Regions from separate parts of the Stenotrophomonas sp. YJH_SMC_138 genome, predicted to be linked through region 4. Evidence: predicted binding sites of a transcription regulator. Region 4 holds the regulator's gene; each other region holds the start of a gene.
The links. Region 4 encodes FliA, which starts transcription of late flagellar genes. Its sites were predicted from a motif close to TAAAGTTTNNCNNNCNNNGGCCGATAA; they were not measured.
Positions count from the first base shown of each region.

Region 1 (5,022 bases), on a different contig from region 4:
CGCCGCGCAGGCTGAAGTCGCCCGCCGCCGCGGCCGTCGCCAGCCGGCGGATCTCGCTGTTGATCGCCGACAGGCTGGTCTTGGTCTCGTCCATTGCCTGGGTGATCGCCGCCTTCTCGCCCGGCAGCGGATCCATGTCCACCGACAGGTCGCCACGGGCGTAATGCTTCATCACTTCGATCAGCCGGTTCTGTACCTGCACGTGTGAGCCGACCAGCGCGTTGGTCTCGTGCACCATGCGCCCGTAGTCACCAGGGAAGGCACTCTCGTCCATGCGATAGCTGAGGCTGCCCGCATCGTGCTGGCGGGCCAACTCGCCCTGCGCCGCCATCACCGACTGCAACTGCGCCTGCATGCGCTGCATCGACCTGAGCAGCTGCGTGACCTCATCGTTGCCGGAGGCGTCAATGCTGTTGTCCAGCCGCCCATTGGCGATGCCGTCGGCCAGCTTCACCGCGCCTTCCAGCGGGCGGGTCAGGCTGCGGGTGATGGCCCACGCGGCCAGCGAGCCCAGTACCAGGCTCAACACGCCGAACACGATCGACAGCGTGCCGGTCCAGGATTCGGTTGAACGGTATTCCTCGCGGCTGCGCTCGGTCAGTGTCTCCTGATGCCGCAGCAGGGTCCAGATCGCTTCGTTCCACGCGGTTGCCAGCCCCTGCTCGGCAAGCAGTTCCTTGGCCGCGCCGTCGAAATCCCCGGCCTTCATGCGCTCGTGAAGATGCCGGGTGGAGGCGTCGGTGGCCTTGCGTGCCGCGTCGATTTTCGCCACCAGGGTATCGCCGGTCGCGTCGCGCGGAATCCTGATGTACCTGGCCCAGATACCGTCGTAGGTCTGCGACAGCTCCTGCGCCTTCTGATAATCCCTGTCAAAATCCTCGCCGCGCTTGATCACCATCAGGCGGCGGTGCATCAACACCGCGTTGTTGGTATCCAGCATGTCGTTCAACAGCCGCATCTTCACCATGTTGACGTCCACCACTTTCTCGAACTGGGCGGACTTCAGGTGATTTCCGTACAGCGCCAGGCCAACGATGGCCACGATGAACAGCAGCAGCAATCCAAACCCGGCACCCAGCCGGGATCCCACTCGGAGGTTGCGTAAGGCGAGCATCTCAATTCCCTTGATCATGGCCGTACGATCGATGGCGGCGCAGCACAGGGAAACTTTATGGGTCGATATTATTGTATCGATCCAAATCTATGGAACTGTGCAGACAGGTGTGAAGGAAACACTTAATGGAGGTGGTTATTCCTGCCGGGCATATCAATGCACGAGCACATCAATCGCAGTCATCACGCAGCGCTTGCGAGTCGTGACCGCAGAAACCGTCACTTGATGGACGGAGGGGGAGGATGAAGCCCATCGATCCCGGCACCCTCCTGTCCAGAGGAACAACGCGCTGCTTCGCGACTACCGTCAGGGCTGCAATCTGGCATCTGCCATCGCAGGGCCCCGACCCTTGAGTATTTCAACCCTGATGAAGGGGTCCAGACCCCATTGCAATCGACTGCCACTGATCTCCCACTTATTGACCTTCAAGTCAATAAAACCGCAGCCATTGAGATTTTCGTCGCTCTGGAAGTGGGAGACGGGAAGGTCACCCCACGCTGCACTGACCCACGCGCTGCGCTGAGGCAATACGGTCGAGGAGTGCATGGAAACTGCGTACTTTCTACTCATGCCTGTCCACGGAAATTGACTCCCAGGACCGCGCGACGGAAATTTCCTCGAGATACCGCTCAAGGTCTCTGAACGGAGAGACCCCTATAGCAGCGAAGGAGAACCACACGGCATCGCACTCGTCGCAGACAAATATCTGAACGCCGCGCTCCTTTACTTGAGCTTTCAACACCTCACCCTGCTCACAACGGGGACAGATCAAACAACCCCCATCGCACCGGAGATGCAGATACAAACTTACTGACCATCCCAGAAACAATTTCCCAGACCTTTCTTGCCGATGATACAGGAGGAGAATCTATTTCCATCACCCAGCCAGTCATCATTGACAGTGGAAGTTGAACGCGCCCGAGGGGGTCCTGCTGCCGATGGCACCAATCAATGAAGAAGAAGACTTCGGGCGAACTCTCTACCAGCTGATGGCCCTGCTATTGGCGATGGGTCACGTCGTTTTCTTCCCTGCAAACCGGCGCGCGCCACGACGGGAGTGCCGAGCACTTTGACTCAGCAAAGTAGTTTGCCAAACCCCAGCATGGGTCCGCAAAGCATCCGGCGCTCAGCCATGTCCAATGCACAGGGAACAACGCTACAGTCGACATATGTCGCTCATCCTGCAGATCGAAGGCTGTGCCATTCACGACATCCCCAGCCTGTACGCGGAGATCAACCGCGTGTTCATGCCCGGCGAGGACTGGCAGCTCGGGCCAAGCCTGGACGCCCTGGATGATCTGCTGCATGGCGTCCATGGCGTGTTGGCCGGCCATGAGCGGGCCACGGTGATCTGGAGTGATATCGAGCACAGCCGCGCCGCACTGGGACGAACTACCACATGCCAGTGGCTGCAGTCCAAGCTGGAAGCCCCGGGCACCTTCAACACGCGGACCATTTCGCGCCAGCTGGACGCCCTGCAACGGGGCGAGGGCCCAACCTACTTCGAGATCGTGATGGATATCTTCGCCAGCCACCGGCAGATCACCCTGGTCCCGGCCTGACCCCGTGGCTGTGCGGTACCCGCCTGCCACCGGTGGCGGCAGCCCTGTGCCCCAGCAGTTACCATGGACGGCCCTGTACCCGCTCCGTTGCCGCTGCCCTCCGGCGCGAACGGACGCCCCGGATTCACGAGCCCCATGTCCAAAGAAAAGTCCGCCGAACACACCCCGCTGATGAAGCAGTTCTTCGCAGCCAAGTCCGAGTATCCGGACCTGCTGCTGTTCTTCCGCATGGGCGACTTCTACGAGCTGTTCTACGACGATGCGCGCAAGGCCGCGCGCCTGCTCGACATCACCCTGACCCAGCGTGGCAGCTCCGGCGGCGCGCCGATTCCGATGGCCGGCGTGCCGGTACATGCCTATGAAGGCTACCTGGCGCGGTTGGTGGCGCTGGGCGAGTCGGTGGCGATCTGCGAGCAGATCGGCGACCCGGCGCTGGCCAAGGGCCTGGTCGAACGCAAGGTGGTGCGCATCGTCACCCCCGGCACCGTCACCGACGAAGCGCTGCTGGACGAACGCCGCGACACCCTGCTGATGGCGCTGTCGCGCACGAAGCAAGGCTACGGCTTGGCCTGGGCCGACCTGGCCGGTGGCCGCTTCCTGGTCAATGAAGTCGAGACCGACGACGCGCTGGAAGCCGAACTGGCCCGACTGGAACCGGCCGAGCTGCTGGTGCCCGACGAGGAGAACTGGCCCGACTTCCTGCGCCACCGCACCGGCGTGCGCCGCCGTGCGCCGTGGCTGTTCGACGCGGACAGCGGCCGCCGCCAGCTGCTGAACTTCTTCAAGCTGCACGATCTGAGCGGCTTCGGTATCGATGACAAGCCACGTGCCACCGCCGCCGCCGGCGCCCTGCTCGGTTATGTCGAGGAAACCCAGAAGCAGCGCCTGCCGCACCTGACCTCGATCGCGATGGAAACCGCCGCCGAGGCGATCGCGATGAACGCCGCCACCCGCCGCCACCTGGAACTGGATACGCGCGTCGACGGCGATACCCGCAATACCCTGCTGGGCGTGCTCGACAGCACGGTGACGCCAATGGGCGGGCGCCTGCTGCGCCGGTGGCTGCACCGCCCGCTGCGCCTGCGCGAGGTGCTGGTACAGCGCCACCATGCGGTGGAAACCCTGATCGATCACGGCAGCGATGCCGACATCCGCGAACAGTTCCGCCGCCTCGGCGACCTGGAACGCATCCTGACCCGCGTCGCACTGCGTTCGGCGCGCCCGCGTGATTTCTCCACCCTGCGCGATGGCCTGGGCCTGCTGCCGGCGGTGCGCGAAGTGCTGGCGCCGCTGGATTCACCGCGCCTGCAGGCACTGCATGCCGCCTTGGGCGAGCACGACGCGTGCGCACAGCTGCTGGCCAGCGCCATCGCCGAAATGCCGCCACTGAAGCTGAGCGACGGCGGCGTGCTGGCCGATGGCTTCGATGAAGAGCTGGACGAGCTGCGCCGCCTGTCCACCCATGCCGACCAGTTCCTGGTTGACCTGGAACTGCGCGAGCGCGAGAGCAGCGGCATTCCCACCCTGAAGGTGGGCTACAACCGCGTGCACGGCTACTACATCGAAATCAGCAAGGGCCAGTCCGATCGCGCGCCGGTGCACTACACCCGCCGCCAGACGCTGACCAATGCCGAGCGTTACATCACCGAAGAACTGAAGGCATTCGAGGACAAGGTGCTGTCCGCGCGCGACCGTTCGCTGTCGCGCGAGAAGTACCTGTACGAGCAGCTGCTGGATACCCTCGGCGCGCAGCTGGAACCGCTGAAGCAGTGCGCCGCCGCGCTGAGCGAACTGGACGTGCTGGCCGCCTTCGCCGAACGCGCGCAGGCGCTGGACTGGTCGCGACCGGAACTTGAAACGGCACCGTGCCTGAAGATCGAGCGTGGCCGCCATCCGGTGGTCGAGGCGGTGCGCGAGCAGCCGTTCGAACCCAACGATCTGGATCTGCATCCGGACCGCCGCATGCTGGTCATCACCGGTCCGAACATGGGTGGTAAATCGACCTACATGCGGCAGAACGCGCTGATCGTGCTGCTGGCCCACATCGGCAGCTTCGTGCCGGCCAGCCGGGCGCTGATCGGCCCGATCGACCGCATCCTGACCCGCATCGGCGCCGGTGACGACCTCGCCCGCGGGCAGTCGACCTTCATGGTCGAGATGGCCGAGACCAGCTACATCCTGCACCACGCCACCGCGCATTCGCTGGTGCTGATGGACGAAATCGGCCGTGGCACGTCCACCTACGACGGCCTGGCGCTGGCCGACGCGGTGGCCCGCCACCTGGCCTACCAGAACCGCTGCTACACGCTGTTCGCCACCCACTACTTCGAGCTGACCGCGCTGGCC
Region 1 is NZ_JCAFTB010000002.1:285,475-290,496, reverse strand. Features, by position in the region: gene AC5P7I_RS06470 (methyl-accepting chemotaxis protein) at 1-1,114, opposite strand, end outside; gene AC5P7I_RS06465 (barstar family protein) at 2,284-2,676, shown strand; gene mutS (DNA mismatch repair protein MutS) at 2,812-5,022, shown strand, end outside.
Region 1: AC5P7I_RS06470 (methyl-accepting chemotaxis protein) is a predicted target of FliA. The motif match lies at 1,146-1,172, and genes of this name have one in related genera.

Region 2 (5,022 bases), on a different contig from region 4:
AGCCACCCTGTTCCCGATCGGCGACCTGGAAAAGAGCGACCTGCGCCGGATCGCGCGCGACGTCGGCCTGCCGACCCACGCCAAGAAGGACTCCACCGGCATCTGTTTCATCGGCGAGCGCGACTTCCGCGAATTCCTCGGCCGCTACCTGCCGGCCAAGCCCGGCCAGATCCTCGACCCGGCCGACGGCAGCGTGATTGCCGAACACCCGGGCGTGTTCTATTTCACCCTGGGCCAGCGCGAGGGCCTGAACATCGGCGGCGTGCGTGGCCGCCCGGCCGCGCCGTGGTACGTGGTTGGCAAGGATGTGGCCAGCAACGTGCTGTACGTGGACCAGGACCGCGACAGCAAGTGGATGCTGTCCGACCGCCTGCGTTCGGAAACCGCGCACTGGATCGCCGGCTCACCGCCGGCACGGCGCTTCGAATGCACCGCCCAGACCCGCTACCGCCAGCCCGACGAGCCATGTACGGTCGAGGTGCTGGACGATGGCAGCGTGCTGGTCACCTTTGCGCGCCCGCAGCGTGCCGTTACCCCTGGTCAATCGCTGGTGCTGTATGACGGTGATGTGTGCCTGGGCGGCGCGGTGATCGCCGCCACCGATGCGCCGCTGGAACAACGCCTGCGCACCACCCCCTCCCCTTTTGAGGTAATCGCTGCATGAGTTTCACTGTCGACGACCGCGTCCTGGCCCTGGCCGGCATTGCCCAGGCCCTGCAGCAGGTGCGCCGCATCGCCGATACCGGCCATTCCGACGCCGCCGCCGTGCGCACCGCCGTGGACAGCGTGTTCCGCGTCGATGCGTCCTCGCCGCAGGCGGTGTTCGGTGACCGTCATGCACTGAAGTCCGGCCTGCGCCTGCTGCACAACTACTTCCGCAGCCAGGGCCAGGACCCGATCCTGCCCAAGCTGGCCCTGTCGGTGCTGCAGCTGGAGCGCCGCTTCGTGCAGGATGGGGCGACCGTGAACAAGGTCGCCTCGGGCATCGAGCGCGCCCAGCGCCAGGCCACCGAACTGGGCGACAGTGGCCACCCGGACGTACTGGCCAACCTGGGCGGCCTGTATGCCGACACCATCAGCCACCTGAAACCGCGGGTGATGGTGCAGGGCAACCCGCACTACCTGGGCCAGGCCGGCGTGGTGGCGGAGATCCGTGCCCTGCTGCTGGCCGCGGTGCGTTCGGCGGTGTTGTGGCGCCAGCTGGGCGGCAGCTACTGGGACTTCCTGTTCAGCCGCAAGGCGATGATCGAGGCCGTGGACCGCCTGCTGGCCTGAGGGTGTGGGGTCAGAGCCCTTTTCCATGGAAAAGGGATCCGACCCCGTTGCGCCTGCCCAAGGGGTCGGATCCCTTTCCGGCACGGAAAGGGCTCTGACCCCGAGGCCGCCAAGGCGCCGGAAAATCGGCGCATTCAGAATGCACTTCGAGGCACATCGACGTTAAAGAGAAAGGGGGTACGGCCGATACATCCTCCGTGCACCTCCCGAGAACGTCCATGTACTCACGCATTTTCATCCGTCTGGCCGCCCCCCTGGCTCTGACCCTGCTGCTCCCCTTCGCCATCGGTTTCGAATGGCCGGCCGCCCTGCGCTGGGCGATCCTGACCACGATGACGCTGAGCTGGCTCGGCTTTGCGTGGTGGACCACCCGCGCCCAGGCACATCGTTCCCCCGAGCACGCCCGTGTCCTGCGCGAACAGGACCAGCTGCTGACCGAGCTGCGCAACTTCGTCGGCAACGAGATCGACGGTTCGCGTGGCGAAGTGGAACGCGCCCGTGACCTGATCCGCCAGGCCGTCTCCAGCCTGGGCGGCAGCTTCGATGCCATGAACCGCAAGTCGCGCCAGCAGAGCCAGGCCCTGTCGCGCATCGTCGACCGCGCCGGTGATGAAGGCAATGCCGGCCTCGACGTCGCCCGTTTCGCCCAGCACGCCAGCCATCGCATGGAACAGCTGGTGGAAGCGCTGGAACAGGTGAGCGGCCAGAGCAGCACCACCGTGCAGCACATCGACCAGATGGCGCAGCACCTGGATGGCATCTTCGCGCTGCTGGAAGACGTCAAGTCGATCGCCGACCAGACCAACCTTCTGGCGCTGAACGCGGCCATCGAAGCGGCGCGCGCCGGTGAAGCCGGTCGTGGCTTCGCCGTGGTCGCCGACGAAGTGCGCAACCTGTCCGAGCGCTCGACCACCTTCAACGAGCAGATCCGCAAGCTGGCGCACAGCTCCAAGGACGCCATCGCCAAGGTGCGCGAGACGGTTTCGCACATGGCCTCGCGCGATATGGACCGCTCCCGCGAAGCCCGTCAGGAAGCAGCAGCGATGCTCGACAACGTCGCGCAGATCAACGCCTCGCTGGGCGACGGCATGCGCGAAGTGTCCGAGTGCGCCCGTGCGATCGATGGCAGCGTGGCCGAAGCCGTGCGTGCCCTGCAGTTCGAAGACATCGCCACCCAGGCGCTGGGCGGCGTGCACACCCACTTGGACCGCCTGACCGCGATCAACCGCGAAGCGGTGGCCCTGCAGGAGCTGCTGCACCGCAATGGCGGCGTGTTCGACGAAGAGATCGCCAGCGCCCTGCAGCGGACCGGCAATCGCCTGCGCGAGCTGCGCAGCGAATGGGAACGCCCGCCGCACAAGCCCGTCGCCCAGCAGAGCATGGGCGCCGGCACCGTCGAGCTGTTCTGATCCTGATGTCCGCTGCCCTCGCCGGCAGCCCGCAAGGCCCCGGTTCGCCCGGGGCCTTTGCCTGTAACCCGCCATTGGATGCATCCTGTACGCGCACCATGACCCTGATCCGCGCCCTGCCCGCCCTCACCGACACCGAGCGCCCGCGCAATGCGAGCGTGCGTGAGCAGCTGCAGCGGCTGGAAGACGTGGCCCGCGAGGAACTGCTCGAACTGCAGCAGCTGGCCGATGCGCGCCCCACCCCCTCCCGAGCCGACGATGAACTGCTGGGCCTGGCATGGGACCTGGGCCTGGATGGCGAAGCCCTGAAGTAGATCCACGTCCTGCGTGGATGGGCCGTCCCGCATGGCATGATCCACCGGTCCCATTCATGGAAGACCGATGGCCATCGCCCTGATCGCAGTGCTCCTCATCGAAGCCGTCCTTCTGATGGCCTGGGTGGCCGGCTATTTCAGCTGGGGCATCACCCTGTTCAACGAACGCATCGCGGCGTCACCGGCCATGCAGGCCCGGCTCTCGCTGGGCAGCCTGGAACGTGACCTGCCGCAGGACAGATGGCTGCAACTGGCCTTCCATGCGCTGCCCGATGGCAGCATGGCGTTCCGCGAGAGCTTCGCACCGAGCTTCGGCCTGCGCTACTTCCCGGTGATGCGTGGACGCATCGTTCTCAACGCGCGACGGCACGAGGTGCGGGTGATCGGCCTGTGCAGCTGGTTCGTGGCAATCCTGTCGCTGCTGCTGTTGCCGCTGGTGGCGATGCGCCCGATGGTGGCACCGATGCTGCTGGTGCTGCCGCTGTTCCTGGCCAGCTATCTGGTCCAGAAGCGGCGCTATGCGGCCATCGTCGAGGCCCTGCGCATGCAGTTGAAGGCGGAGTTTCCCAGGTAGTTCCACGCCATGCGTGGATGATCGCGAGCGCCAGGGCATCCGTGCCGGCCAACGGTCGGCACCCACCAGAGCTGGGCGCACCAGAGTCAGGCCACACCGCGCCGGCATCCGCCAGCGCAGACCCTCAGCGCACCAGCACCGCTTCGCCGCTGGCGTCGGTGCGCATTGGCGCCGGGCGCTGCTGGCGCAGCCACTGCGCCAGATCACGCGGGCTGAGCGGACGCGAGTACAGGTAGCCCTGGATCTCGTCGCAGCCCTGGCGGCGCAGCATGTCTTCTTCCTGGTGGGTTTCCACGCCTTCGGCCACCACCTTCATGCCCAGCGCGTGGCCCAGGTGGACGATGGCCTGGGTGACTTCGGCCGTGCCCGAATCATGCAGCATGCCCTGCACGAAACTGCGGTCGATCTTCAGGCGCCCCACCGGGAAGCGGTTGAGGTAATTGAGGTTGGAGAAGCCGGTGCCGAAGTCATCCACCGCCAGCGGCACGCCGTGCCGTTCCAGCACGTCGAAGCAATGGCGCAGGATGTCGGTATCACGGATCAGCGCCGACTCGGTCAGCTCCAGTTCCAGCCGTTGCGGCGGCCAGCCATGGGCATGGCAGATCTCGATCACGCGCTCGGCGAAGCCGCGATCACGCAGCTGCACCGCCGACACGTTGACCGCGATGCGATCAAAGTGCAGTCCGGCACGGTCCCAGGCGGTCGCCTGGCGGCAGGCCTCGTTCAGCACCCAATCGCCGATGCGCACGATCTCGCCGCACTTTTCGGCAATGGGAATGAACTCGGCCGGGCTGCAGTAGCCGATGCCGGGGCGGTGCCAGCGCAACAGTGCCTCGATCGCCGGTGGCTCGCCGTGGTGGGCGTGCAGCAGCGGCTGGTAGGCCAGGCTGAACTCGTCGCGCTCGATCGCCCCATGCAGGGCATGCTCGACGTCCAGCCGGCGCTGGATGCGGGCCAGGGCGTCCTGGCTGTAGTACTGGTAGGTGTTGCGCCCGGCTTCCTTGGCCGCATACATCGCGGCGTCGGCCGCGCGCAGCAGTGAGTCGAAATCGGTCTGCGCATCGCCCAGCATCGCGATGCCGACGCTGGCGCCGACTTTCAACGTGGTCTCGCCACGGCGCAGCGGCTCAGCCAGCGAGGCAATCAGCTTGCGGGCGACATGACCGGCATCTTCCGGCTCGGCCAGGTCGCGCAGCACCACGATGAACTCATCGCCACTGAAGCGGCCGAACAGGTCGTTGTTGCGCAGGTTCTGGTGCAGGCGGGTGGCTGCGGCCTTCAGCAGCGCATCGCCGGTGGCGTGGCCGAAGCTGTCGTTGATGGTCTTGAAGCCGTCCAGGTCGATGAACAGCATGGCCAGCGAGCAACCGCGGTCGCGTGCTTCCTCGATGGCTTCGGCGGTCTGTTCGCCGAGCAGTACGCGGTTGGGCAGGCCGGTCAGCAGGTCGTA
Region 2 is NZ_JCAFTB010000006.1:20,516-25,537, reverse strand. Features, by position in the region: gene mnmA (tRNA 2-thiouridine(34) synthase MnmA) at 1-664, shown strand, start outside; gene hflD (high frequency lysogenization protein HflD) at 661-1,275, shown strand; gene AC5P7I_RS13635 (methyl-accepting chemotaxis protein) at 1,494-2,684, shown strand; gene AC5P7I_RS13630 (hypothetical protein) at 2,783-2,998, shown strand; gene AC5P7I_RS13625 (hypothetical protein) at 3,066-3,572, shown strand; gene AC5P7I_RS13620 (bifunctional diguanylate cyclase/phosphodiesterase) at 3,697-5,022, opposite strand, start outside.
Region 2: AC5P7I_RS13635 (methyl-accepting chemotaxis protein) is a predicted target of FliA. The motif match lies at 1,439-1,465, and genes of this name have one in related genera.

Region 3 (5,022 bases), on a different contig from region 4:
GCAGCGCCAGGCCTGGCCTGGCGACCGCAGCGGACCGGCGTCCGCGTGCGGTCAGAACCCGAAGCGCAGGCTGGCCCAGTACGCGCGGCCCGGTTCGTTGTAGGTCGCCGCACCGGCATCGCTGCTGTTGGCCTCGCGGAACAGGCGCTTGTCGGCCAGGTTGTTCACGCCGAAGCCGAAGCTGACGGTCCCGGTCACCCTGTAGCGCGCGCTCACGCCCCAGATGTTGTAGGCACCGCGGTCCTGCAGCGCGATCGAGGGATCGCAGCTGCCGGTGCAGCGCGGATCATTGTTGATGTTGGCGGTGGCCGGCTTCTGCTTGCCGTAGAACGTGCCGGTCAGCAGCACCGACAGCTTGTCGGTGGCCTGCCAGTCCAGCATCGTGTTGACGGTGTACTTCGGGATCACCGACAGCGGCTGGCCGGTGCTCTTGTTCTCGTTTTCCACCATGTAGGTGAAGTTGTTGCTCCATTTCAGGCGGTTGCCCTGCTCGCCCAGCAGCGGGATCACCAGGTTGCCTTCAAGCCCCTGCACGATCGCCTTGGGCGCGTTCTCCCAGCGGAAGATGCGGCCCTTGGTGTCGGCGGTCAGGCCAACCTGGGTGTAGCCGGCCTGGATCTTGTCCTTGTAGTCGTTGTGGAAGTAGGTCAACGAGGCCTGCCAGCCGCTCTGCGGTGCCCACTCGATGCCCAGTTCCTTGTTCAGGCTTGTTTCCGCCTTCAGGTCCGCGTTGCCGCGCATGTAGCAACCGGCACCCAGGCTCGGCAGTGCATTCGGGCAGCCGTTGCCACGGGTGTAGTACAGATAGTCCGGATTGGACTGGTACAGGTTCGGCGCCTTGAACGCGCGGGCGATGCCGCCCTTCACCACCCAGTCGCTGTTGATGCGGAACTGCGCATTGAGGCTGGGGCTGGTGTTGTTGCCGAACTGGCTGTGGTGGTCGAAGCGCAGGCCCGGGGTGACGATCCAGCGCTCACCCAGGTAGATGTTGTCTTCGACGAACACTGCGGTGGTCTGCGCGTCGGCCTTGCCCCGCGCGCGATCGGCCGACAGCCCCGGGATGCCGCCGCCGCTGCTGCTGGACTGGCTCATCGAGTACGGGTCGGTCAGGCGGCTGTCCAGGTATTCAAAGCCCAGCGTCCAGATGTTCTCGGCGCTGCCCAGCGAGGTCGGGAAGCTCACTTCGCCATCCAGCTGGTAGTTGCGCAGGCGCGAGGTCGACCAGTCGGTGCCGTTGAAGCTGCCTTCCGGGCCACCGGCCAGGCCTTCATTGATGCGCGAGTTGTTGACCGCTTCCACCGCGGCGGTCACCCGCGAGGTCACGTCGCCCCAGCGGCCGCGATGGGTGATCGCGCCGGTGTTGCGGTACATGCGGTTGGTTTCCGCTTCGCCTTCGGCCAGCGCCGCCAGGTCAACGCCGGTCGAGGTACCGGTAGTGCTGACCGCGCGGTCACCGGCGTAGATGTTGCCCTGGCGGCTGGTGCCGGCTTCGAACTCCACCACCTGGTCGGCGGTGATGTCCCAGCGCAGCAACGCGTTGACGTCGCGGTTCTTGACACCCTCGCGGCCAGCCGGTGGCACCGCGTTCGGGTTGGTGGCGTACTGGCGGTTGAGGTCCAGTGAGTCGGCGTCGGTCTTGTTGAGGTTGCCGTACAGGCGGAACGACAGGGTGTCGGTCATCGGCCCGCTCAGCTGCAGGCCGACGCGCTCGCTGCCGCCTTCGGCGCTGTGCTCGGGCACCAGGCCATACAGGTCGACCGCTCCGGTCAGGTCGCCGGTCGGGCGCTTGGTGATGATGTTGACCACGCCGCCGGACGCACCGGAGCCATAGCGTGCCGCCGCAGGGCCGCGCAGCACTTCGATGCGCTCGATCATTTCCGCCGGCACCCAGTTGGTATCACCGCGGGTATTGCGCTCACCGCTACGGCCCATGCGCACGGCGTCACGCGCACCGATGCGCTTGCCGTCGACCAGGATCAGGGTGTTTTCCGGCCCCATGCCACGCAGGTCGATCTGGCGGTTGTTGCCGTACTGGCCCGAGGCGCTGTTGCCGGTGAGGTTGACGCCCGGCATGGTGCGCAGCAGCTCGGCGATGTCGTTGGCCGGCGGGCGCTTGGCGATGTCCTCGGCGGTGATGGTCGAGGTACCCAGTGCCTGGCGGGCAATCTGCGAGGCGGTGACATGCACCGTGTCGATATCGGTGGCATCGGTTTCGGCCTGGGCGGTCAGGGCGCTTCCCGCCAGCAGGGCGGCAACGGCGAGCGCCAGCGGGCGCGGCGAAAGGACAACGGCAGGAGACATGATCTGGACCTTCTGGCAGGGCAACGGGGCCTCTGGCAAAGGGCTTGAGGCAACGACGAGGAGGAGGCGGAGCGTCGCTGCAGTCGCCTGCGGGCCGATCCGTGCGCGCATTCTCCCATCAATGCGAGTGATTCTCAAATGCGTTCACTCATTGCCGCCGCGGCGCCGACGTGCTTTGCGCGCCGTGCAACCCTGCATCGCGCATAAACTGACCGGCCAACCCGCCATCAACCGTGCGCCACCGCGGCCGATACCCGTGGTTTGCCGTACGCAGTCAGAGATCGACGTGGAACCACCCCAACTGGACGATGCCAGCCAACCGCTGGCCGAGGCCTGGCAGCACTGCCTGCAACAGGCCGGCCCTGCCGCCACCGCGCTGCTGCACGCCGCCGCCGCCGATGCCCCGCCGGCGCTGGCCCAACGCTTCTACGAGGTGCTGCTGCAGGACGGGCGTGCACGCCGCTTCCTGTCCCACGACCAGGTCAAGCAGCGCCTGCAGCCGGCCATGCAGCGCTGGCTGGTGCAGTTGCTGACCACCAATGCCGACGGTATTGCCGGCGCCGTTGCCTCGCAGCGGGTAATCGGCGATGTGCATGCCCGGGTCGGCATTCCGGTGGACCTGGTCACCCGCGGCGCGCGCGTGCTCAAGCACGAACTGTTCGTGCGCCTGCACGACGACGCGCCCGACAGTGCCACTGCGTTCGCCGCCATCGACTGCCTCAGCGCGATCATGGACATCGCCATGGAAGGCATGACCCTGGCCTATACCCATGCACGCGAGCGCTCGACCCGTGCCGATGCGGCGTACCGGCTGTTCTCGCTGGTGCAGAACGTCGGCACCGAACGCGAACGCCAGCGCGCACTGCTGCTGGACTGGGAGAACGCCCTGCTCTACGCGCTCGCTGGCCACGTACAGGCCAGCGACAGCGCCAGCCTGGCCACTTCCGAGTTCGGCCTGTGGTTCACCCACAAGGGCATCCCCAGCTTCGGCGAGAGCAGCGAGACCCGGCAGGTCGGCCAGCTGATGGCCCGCATCGACAGCAACCTGCAGCGGGCGAGCAACGATGCCCCGGCACAACGACTGGCGGTGCTGTCGGCCATCCGCGAGGACCTGGCCGCCATCCGCACCCTGATGACGCTGCTGTTCGAGCGCATCGGCGAGCTGGATGCCGGCAGCGATGCGCTGACCAACCTGCTCAACCGCCGCTTCCTGCCTACCGTGCTGCGCCGGGAGATCGAGCTGGCCACGCGCAACCGCACGCCATTCTCGCTGCTGCTGCTCGACCTGGATCACTTCAAGGCGATCAACGACGGCCACGGCCACGACGCCGGGGACCGCGCGCTGCAGCACGTCGCCGGCCTGCTCGGCCAGCTGACCCGCGGCAGTGACTACCTGTTCCGCTATGGCGGCGAGGAGTTCGTGGTGGTGCTGGTCGCGGCCAGCGAATCACAGGCCGCGGTGATCGCCGAAAGCCTGCGGCGGCAGATCGCGCAGTCACCGGTGGCATTGGCCAACGGCCAGGTACTGGCACTGACCGCCAGCATCGGCGTAGCCGGCCATGACGGCCACCCGGACTACGAGCGGCTGATGGCACGGGCCGATGCGGCGATGTACGAGGCCAAGCGCAGCGGCCGCAACCGCGTGGTAGTGGCCAGCGCGGACCTTGAGGAAGCCCCGGGGCGGCGCGCACTGCAGCGATGACGACAGGACAGGTAGAGTCGACCGCTGGTCGACTATCGCGCGCAGCGCGGGATTTTTCGCACGCGGGGCGAAGAGCAGTCGACTGACAGTCGACTCTACCGACAGTCGACTCTACCGGTTCGCGCGCCAGCCGATGCATTGGACGCCACCACCCGCCATGCTGCCCACCACAACAGCGCCAGCGCCGCGATGCCTGCACCCAGCAGGCACACGGCAGGCCAGCCATGCCGGGCCTGCATCCAGGGCCCGGCAGCCGCACCGGCACCACTGCCCACTGCATAGAACAGCATGTACAACGCCACCAGGCGTCCATGCTGTTCTGCCGGTGCACGCAGCAGCAGCGCCTGGTTCGATACGTGCAGTGCCTGCCCACCGAGGTCGAGCACGATCACGCCCAGCAGCAGCAACGACAGCGCCTGCGGCAGGCCCAGCAGCGGCCACCACGCGGCCAGCATCAGCAGCAACGCGCCAAGACTGACCCGACCGGCGAAACCGCGGTCCATCCAGTGCCCGACCCGCGCCGCCATCAAGGCGCCCACTACGCCGGCCAGGCCCAGTGCGCCGATGGCCGCGGTGGACCACTGCAACGGCGGCGCCGACAACGGCAGCGGCACCGCCGCCCAGAACACGTTGAGGCCAGCAAACAGCAGCAATGCCAGCGGCCCACGCTCGCGCAGCGCGCGGTCCCGGCGCAGCATGCCCAGCATCGAACCCAGCAGTTCGCGCCAGCGCGGTGGTACCGCCGGCACCGGCACCGCCGGCAGGCGCCGCCACAGCAGCACGGCCAGGGCCGCCATCAGCGCTGCCGACAGCAGATAGACCGCCCGCCAGCCGACGGTGGCCGCGACCGCGCCCGATACAACGCGCGCCAGCAACAGGCCGATGAACACGCCGCCCTGCACCACGCCCACCAGGCGCCCGCGCTGCTCGGGCGGCGCAAGCGTGGCGGTATAGGCGATCAAGCCCTGGGTCAGCGCGGTGCCCAACAGCCCGGCCAGCAGCATGCCCGACAACAGCCA
Region 3 is NZ_JCAFTB010000002.1:313,643-318,664, reverse strand. Features, by position in the region: gene AC5P7I_RS06610 (TonB-dependent siderophore receptor) at 52-2,301, opposite strand; gene AC5P7I_RS06605 (GGDEF domain-containing protein) at 2,588-4,003, shown strand; gene AC5P7I_RS06600 (MFS transporter) at 4,099-5,022, opposite strand, start outside.
Region 3: AC5P7I_RS06605 (GGDEF domain-containing protein) is a predicted target of FliA. The motif match lies at 2,529-2,555, and genes of this name have one in related genera.

Region 4 (5,022 bases):
GCAGGCCATCCACATCCAGGATCAGCGCCATGCGACCATCGCCGATCAAGGTTGCACCGGCGTAACCGCGCAGGCCGCGCAGGGCCTTCGGCAGTGGTTTGATGACCACTTCCTCGCGCCCACGGACTTGGTCCACGACCAGGCCGAAGCGCGCTTCGCCGGCCTGCAGCACCACGATGGTCAGCAGGGTCGATGCGGCCGGCGTCACATCCAGCCACTGCCGCAGATCGACCAGTGGCAGCGTGTGCGAACGGCGGTCGAGCACGCCACGGCCATCGAACCAGCCCAGCGAGGTGGGCGGCGCGTGCAGTACCTCCATCACGCGCGCCAGCGGCAGCGCATAGACGTCCTCGCCGGCCTGCACCAGCAGGGTCGGCAGGATCGCCAGGGTCAGCGGCACGCGGATCAGGAAGCGGCTGCCGCGGCCCAGCTCCGACTGGATCTGGATCTGCCCGCTGAGTTCGCGGATGCGCGACTGCACCACGTCCATGCCGACGCCGCGCCCGGAAATATCCGTGACCTGCTGCTTGGTCGAGAAGCCGGGCAGGAACACCAGGTGCAGGCACTCCTCGCTGCTCAGGCGGGCGGCGGCTTCCGGATCGATCAGGCCCTTCTCGCGTGCTTTCGCGCGCAGCTTTTCCGGATCGATGCCGGCGCCATCGTCCTGCACCTCGATGCTGACGTAGTCACCTTCCTGCTGCGCCGACAACCGCACATGGCCCATCCGCGGCTTGCCCTGCGCTTCGCGCAGGTCGGGCATTTCCACGCCATGGTCGATGGCGTTGCGGACCAGGTGCACCAGCGGGTCGGCCAGCGCTTCGACCAGGTTGCGGTCGAGCTCGGTCTCGGCGCCGATCAGCTCCAGGTCCACTTCCTTCTTCAGCGAGCGGGCGACGTCGCGGGCGACCTTGGGGAAGCGCGAGAATACCTTGCCCACCGGCTGCATGCGGGTGCGCATCACCGCCGACTGCAGGCGCGCGGTGGCGATGTCCAGGGTGGACACGGCGCGGTCCAGCTCCTCGTCGCGCAGGCGCGCACGCAGGGTCTTGAGCCGGTTGCGCGACAGCACCAGTTCGCCGATCAGGTTGACGATCGCATCCAGGCGCTTGGTGTCCACGCGCACGGTGTGTTCGGCTTCGGCCAGCGGCTTGGCGGCCGGCTTGGCCACCGGTGCCGGTGCGGTGGCCGGGCGCGGGGCGGCGATCGGTGCCGGCGCCACCGCAGCCGCGGGCCTGGCGCCGGGTGCGGCGCCACCGTGCAGCTGGTCGAGCAGGGCTTCGAACTCATCTTCGCTGATCAGGCCGTCGTCGGCCTTCTTTGCCGGCGCCACCGCAGTCGGTGCGTTGCCACCGTGCAGCTGGTCGAGCAGCGCCTCGAACTCGTCGTCGGTGATCAGGTCGCCGGCACCGGCCGCCGGTGCGGCGGCAGCGGCGGCAGGCGCTGCTGCACCTCCATGCACGTCGAACTGGGCGATCAGGTCCGGCGGTGCATAGCCCGGCTCGGTGCCGGAAGACACGGCATCGAGCATCGACTGCAGGTAGTCCAGCGATTGCTGGGCGGCGTCGAAGTGATGGGCCTGCAGCACGGCCTGGCCGGCACGTGCAGCGCCCAGCGCTTCTTCAGCGGCGTGGCACAGCTCGACCATGGCGGTGACACCGAGGAAACCCGCGCCGCCCTTGAGCGTGTGGTAGCCCCGGAACACCGCGTTGAGCTGTTCGGTGTCCTGCGGTGCCTGCTCCAGCGACACCAGCTGTTCGCCGAGGCGATCCAGGATTTCCTGTGCCTCGATGATGAAATCGGCAGTGATGTCGTCGGATACCGCGCTCATGCTTACAGCCCCAGATCCGACAACAGGTCGTCGGCGTCGTTCTGCGAGACCGCGTGGCGGTCCAGTCCCTTCAGTGCCGGCCCGGCCAGTTCCGGGTCGGTGCGATGCTGTTCCGGCGGCAGGCCGAGCGCGCCGAAGCCTTCATGCACGCGGCGGACGATGCCGACCACGCGACGGATGATCTGCCCGGTCAGGTCCTGGTAGCTCTGGGTCAGGGCGATCTCGGTCAGGTTGTGGCGGATGCGCTCGAGCTGCACGTCCTGGCCTGGCTGCAGGCCTTCGGCGCGCAGCTGCTCGGTCAGGCTGCGGCATTCCTCGGCCAGGTCCAGGGTGCGGTGGGTAGCCTGTTCGGTCATCGCCACCACGTGGTCCAGGCGTGCGCACGCATCGTCCAGTTCGCCGGCCTCGCTGGGCACGGTCGGCAGTTCGCCCAGGGCCTGCCCCAGCTCGCGGGCCAGCCGCGAGAGGCCGCTCATCATCGGCTGCGTGCGCAGCGCGACCAGTCCGTCGATGCGTTGCCGCCAGGCGGCTTCGTCACCGGACTCCAGGGCATCCAGGGCTTCCTGCAGGCGCAGGGCGAGGGCGTTCTTGTCGACCGTGGTATCCATCAGGCGCTGGCCGCCAGGCGTTCGAAGATCTTGCCCAGCTTCTCTTCCAGCGTCTGCGCGGTGAAGGGCTTGATGATGTAGCCGTTCACGCCGTTCTGGGCCGCTTCGATGATCTGCTCGCGCTTGGCTTCGGCGGTGACCATCAGCACCGGCAGGGTCATCAGCTTGGCGTCGGCACGGATCGCCTTGAGCAGTTCGATGCCGGTCATCACCGGCATGTTCCAGTCGGTGACGACGAAATCGAAGGGCTGGCTCTGAAGCAGCGACAGCGCGGCATGCCCGTCCTCGGCTTCGGCGGTGTTGGTGAAGCCCAGATCGCCCAGCAGGTTCTTGACGATTCGACGCATGGTCGAGAAATCGTCGACGATGAGGATGCGCATGTTCTTGTTCAAAGCAGAGTTCCTTTGTTGTTCATTCCGGGCGGCCGGGGGCAGTCGCCTCGGGGATGTTCATTCTTCCAGGCCGGCGTCGACGGCCTCGAAAATCTTCAGGCGGCCGCGCAGGCGCAGCACGGCCTGGCCATGGATCTGGCAGACCCGCGACTCGCTCACGCCGAGCACCGCGCCGATCTCCTTCAGGTTCAGCTCCTGCTCGTAGTAGAGCGAGAGCACCAGCTGTTCGCGCTCGGGCAGGTGGCCGATGGCCTTGCCCAGCTCGCGACCGAACTCGCCGCGCTCCAGCACCTGCTGCGGGGTCGGGCCGCCCTGGGCGACGGTATCCAGTTCGCCCTGGTCTTCGATGCGCGACTCCAGGCTCAGCACCTGTCCACGTGCGGCGTCTTCCATCAGCCTCAGGTACTCGGGCAGCGGCATCTCCATCGCGGCGGCCACTTCGGTGGCGCTGGCGGCACGGCCCGTGCTCTGTTCCAGGCGGCGGATGGTGGCGGCGGCGTCGCGTGCACGGCGGTGCACCGAGCGCGGCACCCAGTCGCCACGGCGGATCTCGTCGATCATCGAGCCGCGGATGCGGATCGAGGCATAGGTCTCGAACGAGGCGCCCTGGTCGGCGTCGTAGCTGCGCGAGGCTTCGATCAGGCCCATCATGCCGGCCTGGATCAGATCATCGACTTCGACGCTGGCCGGCAGGCGCGCGGCCAGGTGGTGGGCGATGCGTCGCACCAGGTCCGAATGCTGGGCGATGACCTCGTTGGCCGCCGAGCGCTGGACTTCCCTGTACTGGTGGGCTGCGCCTTTCATGCGGCCACCCCACGCTGCTTGAGGATGCGTTCGAGGAAGAACTCGACGCCACCGCGCGGTTCGGTCGGTGCCTGCCAGCGCGCGGTGCGGCGTGCGATCTCGGTGATCGCCAGCGCCGACGGGCTGGACGGATAGGCCTTCACCACCGGCTGCTGGCGCTGCACCGACAGGCGCAGCCAGTCATCCTGCGGCACGCAGCCCAGGTAGTTCAGCGAGACATCGGCGAGGAACTTCTCGCAGACGCGGGTCAGCTTCTCGTACAGCACGCGGCCCTCGTTCGGGTCGCGCACCATGTTGGCCACCACCTGGACGCGGTCCACGCCGCGCTCGCGCGACAGCACCTTGATCAGTGCGTAGGCGTCGGTGATCGAGGCCGGTTCGTCACAGACCACCACCACGGTGTCCTGCGCGGCCTGGCAGAAGGTCAGCACGCCGTCGGTGATGCCGGCGGCGGTATCGACCACCATGATGTCCAGCTCGCGTTCCAGTTCGGAGAACACGTTGACCAGGCCGACATGCTCGGCCGGGGCAAGCTCGGCCATGTGCCGGCGGCCGGAAGCGGCCGGGACCACCAGCACGCCGTTCGGGCCTTCGACGATGACGTCGTCCAGCGAGCAGCGGCCGGCCACCAGGTCGGCCAGCGTAAAGGTGGGGTTCAAGCCCAGGATCACGTCGATGTTGGCCAGGCCGAGGTCGGCGTCCAGCAGCAGCGTGCGCTTGCCCATGCCGGCCAGCGCCACCGCCAGGTTGGCGGACACATTCGTCTTGCCCACGCCGCCCTTGCCGCCGGTCACCGCGATGGTGCGCACAGGGCCGAGCGGCTCGCTGCGAGTGGCCGACAGCGGGAAGGTCTTGGTCAGCTTGGCGTACTCACGCGACGGCATGGTTCAACTCCGGGTTGCAGGGCATATCGGCCGCTCGGCGCAAATCTTCAAGGCGAAGTACAAGATTGGCTGCACTGGCCCGGTGCAGGTCCTCCGGGACGTCCTGGCCATCGGTCACCCAGGTGATCGGCAGGGCGTGGTCCACGGCCACCGACAGGGCGTTGCCGAAGCGGCCGGTCTCGTCCAGCTTGCTCAGCACCAGGCCCTGCAGGTTGGCCGCACCGAAGCGGCGCACCACCTCGTCCATGTCGCCGAAGCTGGTGTTGGCCGGCAGCACCAGCAGGGTGCGCACCTGGCGCGCGGCGCGCAGCCACTGCAGCTGGGCGGCCAGGGCACGGTCGCGCGGGCCCAGGCCGGCGGTATCGATCAGCACCAGCTTGTAGTCCTTCAAGCGTTCCAGCAGCTGGTCCAGGTCGGTGCCGCTGTTGGCCTCGTGCACGGCGATGCCGAGCTGGCGGCCGTAGCCATACAGCTGTTCACGGGCGCCGATGCGGGTGGTGTCGGTG
Region 4 is NZ_JCAFTB010000014.1:26,975-31,996, reverse strand. Features, by position in the region: gene AC5P7I_RS20670 (chemotaxis protein CheA) at 1-1,828, opposite strand, end outside; gene AC5P7I_RS20665 (protein phosphatase CheZ) at 1,831-2,436, opposite strand; gene cheY (chemotaxis response regulator CheY) at 2,436-2,828, opposite strand; gene AC5P7I_RS20655 (RNA polymerase sigma factor FliA) at 2,886-3,632, opposite strand; gene AC5P7I_RS20650 (MinD/ParA family ATP-binding protein) at 3,629-4,516, opposite strand; gene flhF (flagellar biosynthesis GTPase FlhF) at 4,503-5,022, opposite strand, start outside.